Novipirellula caenicola: one gene and its partner. The protein of the gene in region 1 interacts with the protein of each later gene in a pairwise test. Links are inferred from orthologs where the notes say so. Each region holds a gene or a part of one and is shown in the gene's direction. Other genes may lie near its edges.

Evidence for each region. The genes of interacting proteins can lie anywhere in the genome.
Region 2: the proteins of rsfS (region 1) and ABEA92_RS14420 interact in binary tests that used the Escherichia coli proteins (3 or more experiments, as listed by UniProt). The link is inferred for Novipirellula caenicola from one-to-one orthologs.

What each region holds. Positions count from the first base shown.
Region 1 is NZ_BAABRO010000001.1:43,505-47,020, reverse strand. What follows is about bases 684-3,516. They hold rsfS (ribosome silencing factor), read left to right. Parts: upstream 684-1,812; coding sequence 1,813-2,220; downstream 2,221-3,516. Other genes in these bases: argS (arginine--tRNA ligase), read left to right, coding at 2,504-3,516; ABEA92_RS00165 (thioredoxin domain-containing protein), read right to left, coding at 684-1,072. Also shown: ABEA92_RS00170 (hypothetical protein), read left to right, coding at 1-367; more of ABEA92_RS00165, read right to left, coding at 443-683. UniProt on the Escherichia coli protein: Functions as a ribosomal silencing factor. Interacts with ribosomal protein uL14 (rplN), blocking formation of intersubunit bridge B8.
Region 2 is NZ_BAABRO010000006.1:149,353-152,929, reverse strand. Bases 510-3,403 are described here. They hold ABEA92_RS14420 (ATP-binding protein), read left to right. Parts: upstream 510-1,335; coding sequence 1,336-2,472; downstream 2,473-3,403. Other genes in these bases: ABEA92_RS14415 (DUF5682 family protein), read left to right, coding at 2,535-3,403; ABEA92_RS14425 (WGR and DUF4132 domain-containing protein), read left to right, coding at 510-1,333. In the rest of the region: more of ABEA92_RS14425, read left to right, coding at 1-509; more of ABEA92_RS14415, read left to right, coding at 3,404-3,577.

The sequences.
Region 1 (3,516 bases):
CGAGGACTTTCGCACTGAACTGTTCCGCGACGGCGACTATTTGCTCAATCGTCAACCGCTTGATCCCTTGTTGCATCAACTGATTGCAGCACACGAACACCCAGACGGTTCGGAATCCATACCGGCTGGTTTCACATTCTGTGGTTACGACATCATGGATTCCTATTTCGGCAACAGCACGCTCACCAATTGCGGCCCAATCCCCGAGGCGTTCACTGCTGAGGACGTTAACCGTTATGGACTTGTCCAGGATTTAGCCGCTGCGTTACGAATTCGTGATGCGATGCGCAAACAAGAACCCGACGATCCTCACCTGGGCCAATGCGAAGTCTGGCTCGTCGCGCAACGCATTCCCAATGGCGGGTAACGATCCCGCTGCGCATGTCCGGCGCATTGGTCTCGAGTCGTGGTGCAGCGGGGGGAATGGTGCTGCAATGAAAAATCATCGCATCCAGTGGACGAGTTCGCCTTTGCGAGTGATTCCGGATTCTCGCTTGACGATCTCGCCATCCTTGACCATCACCAACGTCGGCAGACTCGAGACCTGCATTTCGCGAGCGATCTGTTTGTGTTCGTCGACATCGATTTTCACGATCAAGGTGTTGTGTTCGGCAGCAGTCGATTCTAATTCGTGCAGGATTTCGCTCTGCTTGCGGCACGGACCACACCAATCGGCATAGAAGTCCAACAACACGTTGCCGTCGGCTTCGGCCAGCACGGCGTCGAGATCACCGCTGCTTGGCAATATCATCATTGCGGGTCGCTTGGTAGCAGACGTTGTTTTCAAACTCGCCAAGGTCGCTGATGTGCTTGTGGCCGAATCGGTTGCCGAGACGGGGGTAACTGGTTGTTCAGCGGCGGTTGTGTTGGCAGCGGCGATCGGCTCGGTTGACTCCGTGGCTTGCGAGTCCGCTATCGCGTTTGGCTGGATCTGTTCGGTTGGCTCTACCACCCCAGTTTGATCGTTTGAAACGGTGCGGCCAAACCCAAAGCCGGCTGCTGCGCTGCACCCGCTCGCACATGCGACGACGAGCGATAACAACAGGAGGGTACTTGAGCATGAATCGTTCATCGGGGGATCTCTGCGAATGAGGCTGAATACGAAAGTACGTGCTACAGGTCCACTGGACACCACCGCAAGAGCGTTGCCTGGTTGTCCATTGAGCAAGGTGGTGATTGACAAGCAGACGGACCATCCGCCGCGAACCTTACAGCACCCTCGCGAGAAATCCCGTGACGTCGAGTTTCACAGCGATCCCACGTCTCGCTTCCCGGATGGTGACCCGGCTGCATTGCCGGAGGTGCTGGGCAGATCCCACGTCGGTCCGACCGCTGCTGGCATGAAACTCATTTCATTCCGGCTCGGTGCGAAACATCGAGCGATGATCCAGAAGTTCCGATTTTGGAAGGGGGAACGGATCGGTATGGCAGCGGCGGAAAATGGCGGCTGCGATTCAGCAACGAGGAGAATTTCGAGGGCGAATGGGGACTGACGAACGCTTTGGGGATACGGCCGGTGAGACTTTCGAGGATGCCGAGTTGCTCGATTTTTCGATAAATTAGGCGAACGAGGGTGGGGCGGAGGTGTCAGGATTAGGGTGAGGCCAGCAGCGGTGTGCATAATCCGGTCCATATTCACTCCGTTTTACCCTTGTGGTGCGTGACAGAATTTTGAAAACCATTAAACTTCGGGCTATGACAGAAAAAGCTAACGATACCGCCCCCGACGCTGACGCCTCCCTCCCGAAGCCCGATTCAAGCGAAAACGCGAGTAAAACGACTCCGCCGGAAGACGCTGCGCCAAAAAATCCGATGTCTCAGCCTTCGCGGGCCATTCGGCCTCACGGAGTCGAATACAGCCGCAAACTGGCAACCGCCGCCGCCAAGGTGGCGTTGGAAAACAAAGGCCAAGACGTGATGGTTTTGGACGTTTGCGGACAAACCGCCGAATTTGACCTGTTCGTGATCGCGACCGGGTCGAGCCGGCGTCAATTGCACGCGATCAGCGAACAAATCGACGATGTTTTGGAAAAAACGCTCGGCGATCAACGTTTGGGCATCGAAGGATACCAGGACAGTCATTGGATTGTGCTGGACTACGGCAGCGTCGTGATCCACTTGTTCGACGAAGAAACCCGCGACTACTACGATCTCGAATCGCTGTGGGCCGACGGCAAACCCATCCCGCTCGAAGAATTAGGTCTGAAGCCGAACGCCTAACGCGATGACCGTGTTGGTTCGCCAAGCTTGATCGAGTCCAGGCCAAGCTTTGAGCCTGTGAACGTGCGTTTCGATCACGATCCAGGGTAATCACGACCCGTTGTGATCAGCATCACGTTACGAAAATCACGTTACTGGGATCGCCGGACGCGAGTTCGTGCCGCGAAGATCACGTCATTGCTATTGAATAGGCAGAGCTCAAACACGCTTCCCATCTCGCTGCGGTTTTTAATGGCCGCACGCTTCCAACTTTCCCTTCGCTACTTGGCTGGAATTTTGCACGATGCATCTCCCGAATCAGTTCAGTGTTCGTTTCGCTGAGGCACTCAAATCGTTCGTTGAAGACCCGAGTCCGTTCGCATCGATGATCCGTTCGACCAACGATCCAAAGTTTGGGGATTACCAAGCGAACTGTGCGATGCCGTTGTCGAAACAGATCGGCAAGAATCCGCGTGAATTGGCGTCCGAAATTGTCGAGAAACTGGATCTCGACGCGGTGTGTGAACCGCCGGAAATTGCGGGGCCTGGGTTCATCAACTTGCGGTTAAAAGATTCGTTCTTGCTGCAGTCGCTCTCGGAGATGCTGACCGACCCCCGTTGCTTGGTCTCGGTCGCCGACCCCAAACGCAAAGTGATTGTCGATTTTTCGTCACCCAACGTGGCTAAACCGATGCATGTCGGGCATATCCGCAGCACCGTGATTGGCGACGCGATCGCGCGAACGTTGGCCTTTCTCGGCCACGACGTAATCACCGACAACCATCTTGGGGATTGGGGAACTCAATTTGGGATCATCATCTACGGTTACAAACATTTTGGGGATCCGGAGAAAGTTGACAAAAATCCGGTCGCCGAACTCGCAGCACTTTATCGATTGGTCAATCAATTGATCGAGTATCGAAAAGCCAAGCGAGCGGTTGAGCAGATTCCGTCGCAATTGAACGAAGCAAAATCCGAAGTCACCGCAGCAGAACAATCGCTGCAAGACGCCGGCGAACCGAAGGCTCAGAAACAGGCGAAAAAGACCTTGGCATCGGCCAAGAAGAAAGTCGAAGCACTTCAATCGCAAGCCGAATCACTCCGTGAAAAAATCGAAGCGGTCGAAAGCGATCCCGACTTGCTGGCGAAAGCCAATGCACATCCGGATGTCGACAACGCGGTGCTTCAAGAGACTGTCAAGCTGCATCAAGGCGACAGCGAAAACATTGCGTTGTGGACTAAGTTCTTGCCGCATTGTAAGGACGAGATCAATCGCATTTACAACCGCTTGAATGTCACGTTCGATCACACGCTTGG
Region 2 (3,577 bases), on another replicon or contig:
TTTGCTAACCGCGATCAAACAACACGTTGACAAAGGCGTGCGTGATGCGTTTGCATGGCGATTGTTTGAACTTTGGCAAGAAGACGGATCGGTCTCAAAAAACAAATGGGCGATGGGGACCATCGGCCACATCGGCGACGATGGTTGCGTGATGAAATTGACTCCGATGGTCCGCGTTTGGCCTGGGGAAAGCCAACACGCTCGAGCCGTCTTTGGGTTGGAGTGTTTGCGAGGTGTCGGCACCAACACGGCGCTGATGCAGTTGTCCGGGGTCGCTCAGAAATTGAAATTCAAGGGACTCAAAACCAAAGCAGCCGCGTTTGTCGAAGACATTGCCAAAGAAAAGGGAATGACTCGCGCGGAACTCGAAGACCGGGTGATCCCCGATTGCGGTCTCGATGAAATGGGACGACGCGAGTTCTCCTTTGGCTCACGATCGTTCTCGTTTGTACTAGGCGGCGATCTCAAACCGATGGTCCGCGACGAGGCGGGCAAGATACGCCCCAACATGCCCAAACCAGCAGCGAAGGATGATGAAACGATCGCTAACGAATCGCTCAGCGAATGGAAGCTAATCAAAAAGCAAATCAAAGAGGTCGCCACGCTGCAGGCCGGACGACTCGAGCAAGCGATGGTCACCGGTCGTCGTTGGTCGGTCGACGATTTTGAATCTCTGCTGGTCAAACATCCCTTGATGACGCACTTGGTACAGAAATTGATTTGGGGCTCGTTCGACGCCAAAGGCAATCGCTTGGGCCTGTTCCGCGTCACCGAGGAACGTGACTATGCCGATGCCAACGACGCCACGGTCGCGATCGACAAGGCGGATCAGATCGGGCTGATGCATCCCTTGGATCTTTCCGAAGACGAGCGCAGCACGTGGGGCGAAGTGTTAAGCGATTACGAAATCATCACTCCCTTTCCACAGCTCGGACGCGAAATCTATCGGTTGGAAAAAGGCGAAGAGAAAACCAGGCAACTTGATCGATTCTCGGGACTGTCGTTGGCAGCACCGACGATGGTGTTCACGCTGGAAAAACTCGGTTGGGTCCGTGGGGTGGCCATGGATGGAGGTTGCTTTGACGAGCATTCCAAACAATTTCCCTCGGCGGATGTCACTGCGGTCGTGCACTACGATGGCGTGGTGGGCATGGGATACATCGATCCCGATGAAATGTTAAAGACCGAAACGATTCACTTTTGCAAAGGCATGCGGGATCCGTCGGGATATGGCTGGGGCAGCGAAAAACCGCTCAAACTAAGTGAAGTTTCCCCGATCGTGCTCAGCGAAGTCATGGCGGATCTTCACGTGCTGAAATCGAAAGCAAAATAGCGATGGCCAAGAAAAAAGCGGGTTCCCGAAAATTGCAGGGCGAATCAAACGGAGCGTCCGCGTCGCAGCAACGTCCTCCGGCGGAGGTCTTGTTTGCCGACGAACTTGCCGAATTGGCCAGTGCCTCGGCGGACGATCCGAAACCGCCGGGTTGGCAGATGTCGCCGCGTGCGGTGTTGTCGTTTGTCTTGGGCGACGCGTCACAAGGCCGACCACCTAAATTTGTCGGGCGGCGTGCGTTCCTGGAACGGTGTATCGTCTCGCTGGCTACCAACCGCGGACTGATGTTGATCGGTGAACCGGGGACCGCCAAAAGTTACTTGAGCGAGTTGTTGACCGCAGCGATCAGCGGCGATTCGACGCTGACAATCCAAGGCAGTGCGGGGACCACCGAAGACAACATCCGTTATTCGTGGAACTATGCATTATTGGTCGCGGAAGGGCCGTGTGAGAATTCGCTCGTACCTGCGCCGCTGTACTTGGGGATGACGCATGGAAAATTGGTTCGGTTCGAAGAGATCACGCGTTGTGCTTTGGAAATCCAAGACGTGCTGTTGTCGGTGCTCAGCGACCGCGTGATGGCGATCCCTGAATTGCCCGAACAAAGTCGCAGCTTGTACGCACGAGCTGGTTTCAATGTGATTGCCACTGCGAACACGCGTGACCGCGGAGTCAACGAGATGAGTGCGGCGCTGAAACGGCGATTCAATTTCGAAACGGTGCATCCGATTGCCGATATCGGCGAAGAGATGCAATTGGTCCAGCGGGAAACCAACCGTAATCTCGATCGCTCGCAAGTCCCGGTGACGATCGATCAAGATTTGACCGAATTGTTGGTCACCACGTTTCGTGAACTTCGCCAAGGCAAAACGATCGAAGGTCAAGGCATCGATCCACCGACCACCGTACTCAGTACTGCCGAAGCGGTCGGCACGGCCTATGCCGCCGGCGTGCATGCGTATTATTACGCCGACGGCAAAATCGAACCGACTCATTTGGTTCGCCATTTGGTCGGCAGCGTGCTGAAGGACAATCCCGACGACCTGAAAAAAGTCCGGCACTATTTCGACCATGTGATCAAGAAACGCAAGCACGGTCGATGGAAGGACTTCTTTGATGCTCGTGATGAACTGACTTGAGCTCTGCGTGAATCACTCCTCGACAACTCGCACACGGATTTTTGAAAAGAAGATAGCGTCGGATGCCAAACCGCGATCCAGCACCGGATGATCAACCGCTGATCGATCGGCTGTGTGATACCACAGCGGACGTGGTCTATTTCCCCGTCCGTCACCACAGCCCGGCATGTGCCATGTTGATCGCTCAGCTGATCGAAACACTCCGCCCAACCGCGGTGTTGATCGAAGGGCCGAGCGACTACAACGAACACCTTGGCGAACTGCTGCTCGACCATCAGTTGCCGATCGCGATCTACAGCTATTTTCGAGCCGGAGTGGCGGCCCGCGACGAGCAAGCCGAAACCGAGCTGACGCACCAAGGGGTGTACTATCCATTTTGTGAATATTCACCGGAATGGATCGCGATCCAGCACGGGCATCGCATCGATGCCGAGGTCCGTTTTATCGATCTGCCGTGGTCAGAAAGTGCCGGCGATGAACGTGCGTCACACCGTTATGCCGACGCCGAACTGCGTCGTGGACGCTACGTCAACGCGTTGTGCGAGCGGCTGCAAGTCGAAGATTTTGACGATCTTTGGGACCGGCTGATTGAGTCGCATCAGACGCTTGAGCCAGCGGATTATGTACGTCGCACTCATTCATTGTGCTGGAACATTCGCACGTGGGAACCCAGCGTGAGTGTTAGCGACCGTCGACGCGAAGCGTTTATGGCAGCCCAAATCGCGGCGACGTCCAAACAAACCCGTGGCCAGACCTTGGTCGTGACCGGCGGTTTTCACAGCAGTGCGTTGCTGGCTCGAAACGAAGGCTACGCGTGTGCAGGAATCGATGATCCGCCTCCGAGTGAAGCGGCACAGCAAGTGATCGCGGCCATCATCGATCGCGGAATCGCGTTGACAACCTATTCCTACGAACGGCTCGACAATCTAACCGGTTACAACGCGGGGATGCCCAGTCCGGGATTTTACCATCACGCTTGGACGCAACGAAATCGCGACGAACCGTTTGACCACCAACCCTTGTTGACTGGATTGGTGGGCGCGCTGCGGAACCGAAAACAGACGCTCAGCACGGCGGATTTGATCGCCGTCCAAACGTCGGCTCG